3 regions of the Photobacterium sp. DNB22_13_2 genome follow, and region 1 is predicted to be linked to each of the others. Evidence: riboswitches for the same ligand, from Rfam matches in the RefSeq annotation. Region 1 holds a riboswitch; each other region holds the start of a gene.
What was found. Region 1 has a riboswitch for thiamine pyrophosphate ahead of thiD (bifunctional hydroxymethylpyrimidine kinase/phosphomethylpyrimidine kinase). Riboswitches for the same ligand answer to the same signal wherever they lie in the genome.

Region 1 (3,278 bases):
ACATCTGCACGCTCTATTAGCTTGGTCAGAACAGCAATAGGCCCTGGCAGGATAAATGATGGAAGCTCGAAAACAACTACGCTGGCTTGCCATAAGCCCAAGATGATAGACACACTAATAACGAAGCGGAGTAGATGCTGCGAGGCCAATGACGTAGCGCCTTTCCCTGCTTGTGGATTCGCTGTCTGATGTTCAAGTAAGGGATTGCTCAATTTGGCCGACATGGATTGATCAGACATAGTCATTCTCCAGTTCGTTGATAATACCTTGCTGGAGGGCTGCAAGCTCACCATCAAATTGGCGAGGTGGCGTATTTAATGGAACGGGTAATGGTTTAATTGATGCTGGAGAGCCAGCCATCATGTAAATATGATGGCCAAGCCGCAGTGCTTCTTGGGGATCATGGGTGATCAACAAGACTGTTTTATCTGCAAGCAGGGTTGCAGACAATGACTGTAATTTATGCCGCGTTACCGCATCTAGTGCAGAGAAAGGCTCATCCATTAGGACTATTGGTTTGTCTTGCATCAAGGTACGGGCAAGTGCCACACGTTGACGCATACCACCAGACAGTTGACTGGGCATGGAATCTGCCTGATCTGCTAGTCCTACCGCATCTAGCAGTGATAATGCCTTTTGCTTGTCGATGTTTTTTGATGAACCAAAGCGTGCACTCAGGCAAACATTATCGATAACATTGAGCCATGGCAAGAGAAGATCTTGCTGTGCCATATAGGCCAGATTGCCACCAAGTGGTAATGCATTGCTGGTCGTGATACTGCCATTCCAGACCACATTATCTTCGAGTAAACCGGCAAGGTGACGAAGCAGGGTGGTTTTACCGCAGCCACTTTTACCAAGCAGGCATGTCCATTTTCTTGCTGGTAGCGTCACATCTAGCTGTTTGAACAATGGATGCTCTGCATCATTATATCGAAGCGTTAGCTGCTCAATAGTGATAGTCATCCCCACGGCTTTGTCAGCACTAAGAGTGTTATTCATTTTGTTTACAGCTTCCATTATTACTCAGGCTTAAAGTGGCCGGAAAAAAAATGGTTTACCGGACCATGTCCTGAGCCGATTTGCAGCTCATCTGCATGAGCGATAGCCTTAGTGATATAGCTTTTGGCATGTCGAACCGCGTCTTCTAGCGGGTATTCTTGGGCAAGGAAGGAGGCCGTAGCCGCCGAAAGTGTACACCCAGTACCGTGGGTATTGCGGGTTGCAATTCGTGGTGTGCTCATGCGAATAACGTCATTTTCAAGGATGAGTAAATCCGTACTGAAGTCATCTTTTTCTAGGTGGCCACCTTTAAGCAGAATGGAACGTGAGCCAATTTCACGTAAAGCAGTGATCATTTCAGACATTTGCTGTTCGGTTTCTGGAAGCGTAGAGCCGATTAAGGCTGCAGCTTCAGGGAGGTTTGGTGTAATCACATCAGCAAGGGGAAGTAGCTCTAATTTGAGCGTTGAGATGGCATCTTGCTCAAGCAAAAGGTCACCACTAGTCGCCACCATGACGGGATCAATAACCAAGAATGTTGGCTGGTATTGGCGCAGTTTCTTGGCGACCATGCGAATGATGTTTGCATCACTTAACATGCCAATCTTAACGGCCTTTACATCTAGGTCTGTAAATACGGCATCGAGCTGTTGTTCTACAAATGCTGGGTCAATGCCTAGAATCCCAGTAACACCCTGGGTATTTTGTGCTGTAAGGGCTGTGATAACAGAACAGGCATAACCACCGGTTGCTGAGATCGCCTTGATATCGGCTTGAATGCCTGCACCACCGCCACTGTCAGAGCCAGCAATAGTAAGGGTAATAGGAGTGTTTGAAGAAATTGGCATAGTTACCTCTATCAAAGACGTAAGGTAGCCAATGCCATCGAACCTTTGCGGGGTGCGAGATAGGGCAGTACAGCTAGTTCCCTACGCCATTATTAAATGGATCAGGTTCAACGGGTCCCACTACGTGGTCTCAGCGCTCGGCGCTCCCCGACTAACGGACAAAATATTACTTATCTAGTCAATATTGAATATTGACCTGAAAAAAGGTTTTCGAGCTTAAATGCCTGAAGATGTGACTAATCTAAACATGTTTTTTAAAGTAGGGCAAACATGTTAGGAATAAAATGAGGTGATGGATGAAGAAAAATACAGAAGAGAAATGAATTGGCAGCCACGGTGTGTGTGGCTGCCAGTTTAATTACATCTTTTTACAGTATGCAGCAATAATAACCATATTGGTGCCCGCTGCTTTACCGGAAACATGCAGAGGGTTGTCAGTCAGGCGGATACCACGTACAGCGGTACCTTGCTTGATCACAAGGTTAGAGCCTTTTACTGGCAGATCTTTAATGATAGTTACATTGTCACCTGCCTGTAGAGCAGTGCCGTTTACATCAACAGTCTTAATCGCATCAAGCTCAGCAAGTGCAATGCCTTTCTCTGCCCATTCGATCATGTCTTCTTCCATATACAACATATCGAGCAAATCTTGTGCCCAAGTTTCTGAAGAAAGACGTTTTAGCAAGCGGTAAGCCATTACCTGAACCGCTGGTTCTTGGCTCCACATGCTGTCGTTTAGACAACGCCAGTGGTTCTGGTCCAGAGCTTCAGCATCTTCGATTTCTGTACGGCAAGTACCACATACCATCACACAGCTACCTGCTGTTTGATCAGGAGACGCAGGTACTTCATAAACGCTCAGGTTGTCTTCTGAACTACACAGTTCACATTTAGCGCCAGAGCGCTCTTTAACGATCGATTCAATGCTCATAGGAAAATTCCAAGGAAGTGTAATGGTGTTAGCTACCATACAGGTAACTATTCTGTTTATTATGCCATTTAATTTTGAGAAGGAAAGGAATCAAGATCAAGATCACAATACCCTCATTAACATACGTTTAAAAAACAGCCTGATTTAAGGCTTAAGTAAAAATATTGCAACAGAATTGTGGGGAGTATTGTTGAATTGAGACTAAGATCAAAGTGCCTAAACAAGTAGTTATAGAAAAATTATAGGAATATATATGAAGAAGGCACTTTTTTTACTTTCGGCTTTAGCACTTATTGGGTGTGATGATGACGATGTGGTCAATACCGTGTCGGGAAATGCGGAAGTCTTTGCGGTTACCGGCGCTGATGTTGGTGGAGCGCAAGGTTACACCAGTATTGATCGTATTGAGAACGAATACCCGATTACATTGCCTGATGAGTTTCCTGCAGGGGCTGAGGACGATTTGGATAATAAGCTGGGATCGCTAGGTATTGAGA
Region 2 (3,278 bases), on a different contig from region 1:
AACAGCCAACGGCAAGCAGTACGGTTTTGAAATCGATGAGTTCCGCCGCCACTGCCTGCTAAACGGTCTGGATAATATCGGCCTGACCTTGCAACATGAAGACAAAATTGCTGACTATGAGCGTAACATCCCAGCGTTCCTAGCTTAGCCGAGCATACCTTACTGGCAACGGTAAAAAATGACGCCCCAAGCCTGTGCTAGGGGCGTTTTATTTTGTCTTTTTTGCAATAAAATCATTCCCTACCGGGTCGTCTAAGCTAATGATACCCAAGTATCTTGTTACCACTTTAGACAGTGATGCTTCACTGAGGATCCCCTATGCGTTTTATTGTCAGTCTGCTATTTCTCTTGCTATCGGCCAGTGCCATTTCGGCGCCCAAGGCCAATTTATGGCCCTACTGGCAGCAATATGCCACCAGCAACTCACAAACGGTTGATCACCGCCGCTGGCAGCGTCTGCTCGATAAATACCTTGTCGTCCAGCCTAACCAAACCTTGTTCCGCTATGGCCGGGTTACTGACAGCGACAAGTATGAACTGGACCGCTACCTGCGTGATCTTACCAAGCTCGATCCGCACCAACTAAACCGCAACGAACAATTTGCCTACTGGGTAAACCTCTACAATGCCCAAACGGTCAAGCTTATCCTCGATAACTACCCCATCTCGTCGATCACCAAACTGGGAGGCTTCTTCAACTTTGGGCCATGGGATGAGCAAGTGCTAACCATCAACGGAAAGACTCTCTCGCTCAATGATATCGAGCACCGTATCTTACGGCCTATCTGGCGTGACCCGCGTATCCACTATGTGGTCAACTGCGCCAGCTTGGGTTGCCCTGACCTCCAATCAGAAGCATTCACTGCCAACAACAACGAACGCCTGTTGGAGAAGTCAGCCGTACGCTTTATCAACAGCCGTAAAGGCGTCAACCCGCAAAGCGGAAAAACCACACTTTCTTCAATTTATGACTGGTATGGCAGTGACTTTGGTAGCCAGTCCCAACTCCAAAAGCACATTAACCAATACCGACAAGGGCCGCAGATCACCCTTAATAAGATCAGTTATGACTACAACTGGTTGCTCAATGATGCCAAGTAGTTAGAGCTTTTCTCTGGCCCCCACACTCATTCCAAATCTTATTACATGATTTGGGCATAAAAGAGCGTTCCTGCTGGCAACCCGTACCTCAGCACATTACAATAACAAGCGTTCTCATTGGGGAGCGCTTGTCGCTGAGATTGCTAAGGCAAAACCCACAGAACCTGATCCAGTTAATGCTGGCGTAGGAATTGAGTTCAATACGGTATGCCTTGTTATCCCGCGGGGCTGGCATGATGCCAGCCTTATGCTCAACCCTGTGCCGCTCATACGATTATTATTCCTCTTGCCGGACGCAAGAGCATCAGGAGCGCATAGTGAAAAAATTACTCCCTCTTCTTACCTTGGCTGCCGCTCCGGCACTGGCCGCGGACAATACCCTGACGGTTTACACCTACAGCTCATTCGCCTCAGACTGGGGACCGGGACCGGCGATCGAAAAAGCCTTTGAGGCACAGTGCGAGTGTAATTTGGAATTTGTCGCACTTGATGACGGGGTGTCCATCCTCAACCGTGTCCGCCTTGAAGGTAAGCGCACCAAAGCCGATGTACTGCTTGGCCTTGATAACAACCTGATTGCCGAAGCCAAGAATACCGGGCTGCTGACAGAGCACCAGGTTGATACCAGCGAAATTACCCTACCTAACGGATGGAACGACACCACCTTTGTTCCCTATGACTACGGCTATTTCGCCTTTGTCTATGACAGCACTAAACTGGCAAATCCACCCAAGAGTTTGGATGAGTTGGTCAACCGTGATGATTTGAGCATCATCTACCAAGATCCGCGTACCTCAACACCAGGGCAGGGCCTGATGCTGTGGATGAAATCGGTCTATGGCGATAAAGCCTCTGACGCTTGGCAGCAACTGGCCCAGAAAACAGTCACGGTCACCAAAGGCTGGTCTGAAGCCTACAGTATGTTCCTCAAGGGGGAGTCCGACATGGTGCTATCGTACACCACCTCGCCGGCCTATCACCTGATTGCCGAGCAGGATGGTAAGTACAAAGCAGCCGACTTCAGCGAAGGGCATTACATGCAAGTGGAGGTTGCCGCCAAACTAAAAAGCAGCCCTAACCAGGCGCTGGCCGATCAGTTCCTAGCCTTTATCCTGACCCCAGAGTTCCAATCCGTGATCCCGACGGGTAACTGGATGTACCCGGTGACGAATGTCGCGCAGCCCGCTGAATTCAAAGTGCTAACCCTACCCGTAAAGGCGTTGGAGTTTTCTGCCCAAGAGGTTGCCAAACAGCGCAGAAGCTGGGTACGCGAGTGGCAACAAGCACTGACCAAGTAGTAGGCACTCACTTTTGAACGCACGTACCACCCAACTGATGCCCGGTCTCATGACTGCCGGGCTCATTCTCTTTCTCGTGGTCGGGGCTCTTGCCGCCTTGATCAATGAAGCCAGCGATCTTGATATTGCCGCACTATGGAATGATCCATACCTACGGCATATTACCGGTTTCTCCTTTACCCAAGCCCTGCTCTCGACACTGCTGAGTATTGTGCCTGCTATTCCCGTTGCCTATGCCCTGTCACGCCGGCAATTCCCTGGCAAAGCCCTACTGATGCGGATCTTTGCCATGACCTTGGTACTGCCTGTACTGGTCGCAGTATTCGGCTTGTTGGCGATCTACGGAAACAATGGATTACTGGCCAGCGCACTGACTCAACTAGGGTGGCAGAGAAGCTTCTCGCTCTATGGCCTTCAGGGAATATTGTTGGCGCATGTGTTTCTCAACCTACCACTGGCGACCCGACTGTTTGTCCAAAGCCTTGAGGGGATCCCGTTTGAGCAGCACCAGCTGTCCACCCACCTCGGGATGTCCAGCTGGCAAACCTTCCGTTTTATCGCTTGGCCAAGACTACGCCAGCAGCTGCCCCATGCCATCGGTCTGGTGTTCATGCTGTGCTTTACCAGTTTTGCTGTCATTATGGCGCTGGGTGGCGGCCCCAAAGCAACGACCATTGAGCTGGCTATTTACCAAGCCCTGCGTTATGACTTTGATTTAGCTGGCGGTGCCATCTTGGCCTTGTGGCAAATGTTACTGTGCTGCAGCTTGGTATTAATGAGCCAGCGCTTTGCCAAGCCACTGGCGACCTCCAGCCAATCCGTCACCAACCCGCGCCAAAGTCAATTTGATAGCCTTGCCAGCCGCTGCTGGGATGGATG
Region 3 (3,278 bases), on a different contig from region 1:
CTGGACATCGTATTCCCATGCGATCTTGGTCAGCGCCCCCAAGGTACGCAACTCGCTAAACTGTGCCTCATCGTTGGCGTCAGCCACCGACCCCGGACGCAAGCCATCCCCCAATGACAGGGCAATATCGTACTGGGCACAGATTTCACATATTTCGCGGAAGTGTTCATACAAGAAGCTTTCCTGATGATGAGCCAAACACCATTTGGCCATGATCGAACCGCCGCGCGAGACAATACCGGTGACCCTTTTGGCCGTCATTGGGACATAGCGCAACAAGACACCAGCATGGATAGTAAAGTAGTCAACGCCCTGCTCCGCTTGTTCAAGTAGGGTATCGCGGAACACCTCCCAGTTAAGGTCCTCAGCAATGCCGTTCACCTTTTCCAGCGCCTGATACATAGGCACGGTGCCAATCGGAACCGGGCTGTTGCGAATGATCCACTCGCGAGTTTCGTGAATATTTCGGCCTGTTGAGAGATCCATCACCGTGTCGCCTCCCCAACGAGTAGACCACACTAATTTCTCAACCTCTTCTTCGATAGAAGAGCTAACCGACGAATTGCCGATATTGGCATTCACCTTGACCAAAAAATTACGGCCAATGATCATCGGTTCAGATTCAGGGTGATTTATATTACAAGGGATGATAGCCCGGCCTTCGGCAACTTCACGGCGGACAAATTCAGATGTGATTTCTTCAGGAAGATTTGCCCCAAAGGCCATGCCTAGGTGCTGTTGGTTTAGCGCTTCATCGCGATATCTTGCTCGCCCCATGTTCTCACGAATGGCGATAAATTCCATTTCGGGCGTAATGATCCCCTGACGGGCATAGTGTAATTGAGTGACATTAGCCCCAGCCTTGGCGCGACGGATACGAGCCTGCTGTTCAAAGCGCAGCTCATCAAGCGTGTCATCGGCCAAGCGAGCCTTGGAATATTGCGAGCTTAACTCATCAAGGTACTCGGTATCTCCCCGCTCCTCAATCCATGACTCACGCAGTTTAGGCAGGCCGACATAGATATCAGCCGGTTGATCCGGATCGGTATAAAAGCCCGAAGTGTCATAAACACGGATTGCTTCATTGGGCTCAAAAACGGGATCGTCTTTGGTACCACCAACTAGGCTATCGGCCAAGTTGATTTCACGCATGGGTACACGGATATCTTCGCGGCTACCGGTAACATAGACTTTCCGAGAGCTAGGGTAAGCCTGGGTGGTCAGTGAATCGATAAATTGTTTCGCTTCCAGTCTCGCTTGTTTGCGATTCGACATAGCAATTTCCTTTTTTATCCATAAAAGGGGAAGTTGCTTGGCGGATGGGTGCGTAAACAAGAGGCTATACGTAGGGTGTATAGTTTCGTCTGATACTGTCACTGTGAATACAGTGATACAGAAGAGTCTCTCTTGTTCCCTTCGCAGGTATTAGCCTGATCAGGTTCTACGGATCCCGCAATGCGGTCTCAGCCAAATGGCACTCCGACAAGTTGAATTAGCAGTATATGGAAGGGGTTCAGCCACGGCAAGGTAGAACCCACAAAATTAATACTTAATTGGCAAAAACATTGTTACCTTTGCATAACACACTACGCCCTCACAAAATTATTTGAAGCGCTTCACAAGTGACTTAAGCAATGAAGAATGAGTTTCTCTCAACTCACCCAGCTTATGGGTGATCTTCGGTGCGCCATCCAGATCAAGCAGCTTAGGTACCGCCACTCGCTGCGATGAATAGATCCCAGTGTGGCCACTGAAGAAATATGCGGTATAGCAAGCTATTGCGAAATACAGCATGTGATCGGCACCGAATAACTCCACCCCCATAATGGTACAGGCAAGTGGTGTATTAGTTGCAGCGGCAAATACCGCCAGGAAGCCAAGAGCGGCAAACAAGTCAACTGGGGCACCGAGCACCCAAGCCATAGTATTACCCAGGGTTGCACCAACGAAGAACAGCGGTGTGACCTCGCCGCCCTTATAACCAGCAGCAAGGGTGATTGCAGTCAACAACAGCTTGATTAACCAGCTATACCATTCGGCCCCCCCCTCCTGGAAAGCAGTTAAGATACTGACACCACCTTCTCGGCTTGAGTAAACACCCAGACCGATATAGTCATAGTTACCAATTAGCTGCACAGCACCAATAACAATTAAACCACCAACCACCACAATCAAATACGGGTTTTTAAGAGTCGCCTTTAAGATATCTTTGAAGGCATGGGTTAGCTCACCGAACAAATACCCCGCCAATCCAAATGCTACCGCTGCAACAACAATCTTGGCGATCATCCACAGGTCCACTTTGACCGCATGCTCAAACAAGGTGATGGTTTCAAGAAAATCAATTCGGTAGTGAGTATGGTGCACGCCCCAAGCAGAGCAAACCACATCAGCCAAAATCGCAGCGAACAAGGCTGGAATTATCGCATCATAACGCAAGCGGCCTATCGCCAGTACCTCAAGGGCAAAGATAGCACCTGTCAACGGGGTACCAAATACTGCACCAAAGCCAGCTGCTACTCCAGCAATCAGAATAAGGCGAGTATCAGACTCATTTAGCTTAAACTTACGTGCTAACCAGTGAGTAGATGCACCACCAATTTGCACGGCCGTCCCCTCACGGCCAGCCGAGCCACCAAACAAGTGAGTTAGTACGGTTGTTACCAATACTAAAGGTGCCATACGGGCTGGAATACCTGCACCGGGTTCGTGAATCTCATCCATGATGAGGTTGTTACCACCCTCGGAGTTCTTCCCCAAATTTCGGTAGCAGTAAACAATCACCAGGCCAGCCAACGGCAAAAAGTAAATGAGCCATGAATGATCAATTCGAGTTGCAGTAGCAACACTGAGGATCCACAGGAAAAAGGCATTCAGCGAGCCGACGATAACGGCAACGGGAATAATGAGAAGCGTCCAACGGAGGATTTGGACGAAAATTTTAGGATTTGAACTTAATGGATGCGCCATACCATATCTATCTTTATCTCGGATTACTCTCAAGGATAGATGCTATGGCAAATAAAAAGCCCCACCATAGACGGATCTATCCTACTACAGCAGGAGTCATTATCTCGGTTGAGCGGTTAAAGGTGGAACTCCATCACCCGTCAGCGTCTTAAAGCGATGACAAGGGATAAATGCTATCGCTTATCCCCACAAACAACAAGTAATAATATCCAGTTATATATGGCAAACGTGCCTGTATTTGTTCTGAGGGTATTAATGTAGTTAGGCTAAACGGCTTCTGTACTCCGGAAGTTCTATGCCGCTGGCGA

Region 2: it holds a riboswitch for thiamine pyrophosphate, as region 1 does, so the genes downstream of both, thiB (thiamine ABC transporter substrate binding subunit) here and thiD (bifunctional hydroxymethylpyrimidine kinase/phosphomethylpyrimidine kinase) in region 1, are expected to answer to the same signal.
Region 3: it holds a riboswitch for thiamine pyrophosphate, as region 1 does, so the genes downstream of both, thiC (phosphomethylpyrimidine synthase ThiC) here and thiD (bifunctional hydroxymethylpyrimidine kinase/phosphomethylpyrimidine kinase) in region 1, are expected to answer to the same signal.

Annotation. Positions count from the first base shown of each region.
Region 1 covers NZ_JBNNXU010000004.1:164,072-167,349, reverse strand. The annotation lists partial or broken gene ACVA58_RS08285 (ABC transporter permease) at 1-119, opposite strand, end outside; gene ACVA58_RS08280 (ABC transporter ATP-binding protein) at 232-1,002, opposite strand; gene thiD (bifunctional hydroxymethylpyrimidine kinase/phosphomethylpyrimidine kinase) at 1,023-1,850, opposite strand; TPP riboswitch at 1,912-2,010, opposite strand; gene ACVA58_RS08270 (PhnA domain-containing protein) at 2,209-2,781, opposite strand; gene ACVA58_RS08265 (hypothetical protein) at 3,035-3,278, shown strand, end outside.
Region 2 covers NZ_JBNNXU010000017.1:45,674-48,951, reverse strand. The annotation lists gene leuD (3-isopropylmalate dehydratase small subunit) at 1-148, shown strand, start outside; gene ACVA58_RS20595 (DUF547 domain-containing protein) at 319-1,101, shown strand; TPP riboswitch at 1,210-1,309, shown strand; gene thiB (thiamine ABC transporter substrate binding subunit) at 1,419-2,399, shown strand; gene thiP (thiamine/thiamine pyrophosphate ABC transporter permease ThiP) at 2,437-3,278, shown strand, end outside.
Region 3 covers NZ_JBNNXU010000040.1:16,608-19,885, forward strand. The annotation lists gene thiC (phosphomethylpyrimidine synthase ThiC) at 1-1,275, opposite strand, end outside; TPP riboswitch at 1,395-1,492, opposite strand; gene ACVA58_RS27410 (voltage-gated chloride channel family protein) at 1,603-2,970, opposite strand; fluoride riboswitch at 3,054-3,117, opposite strand.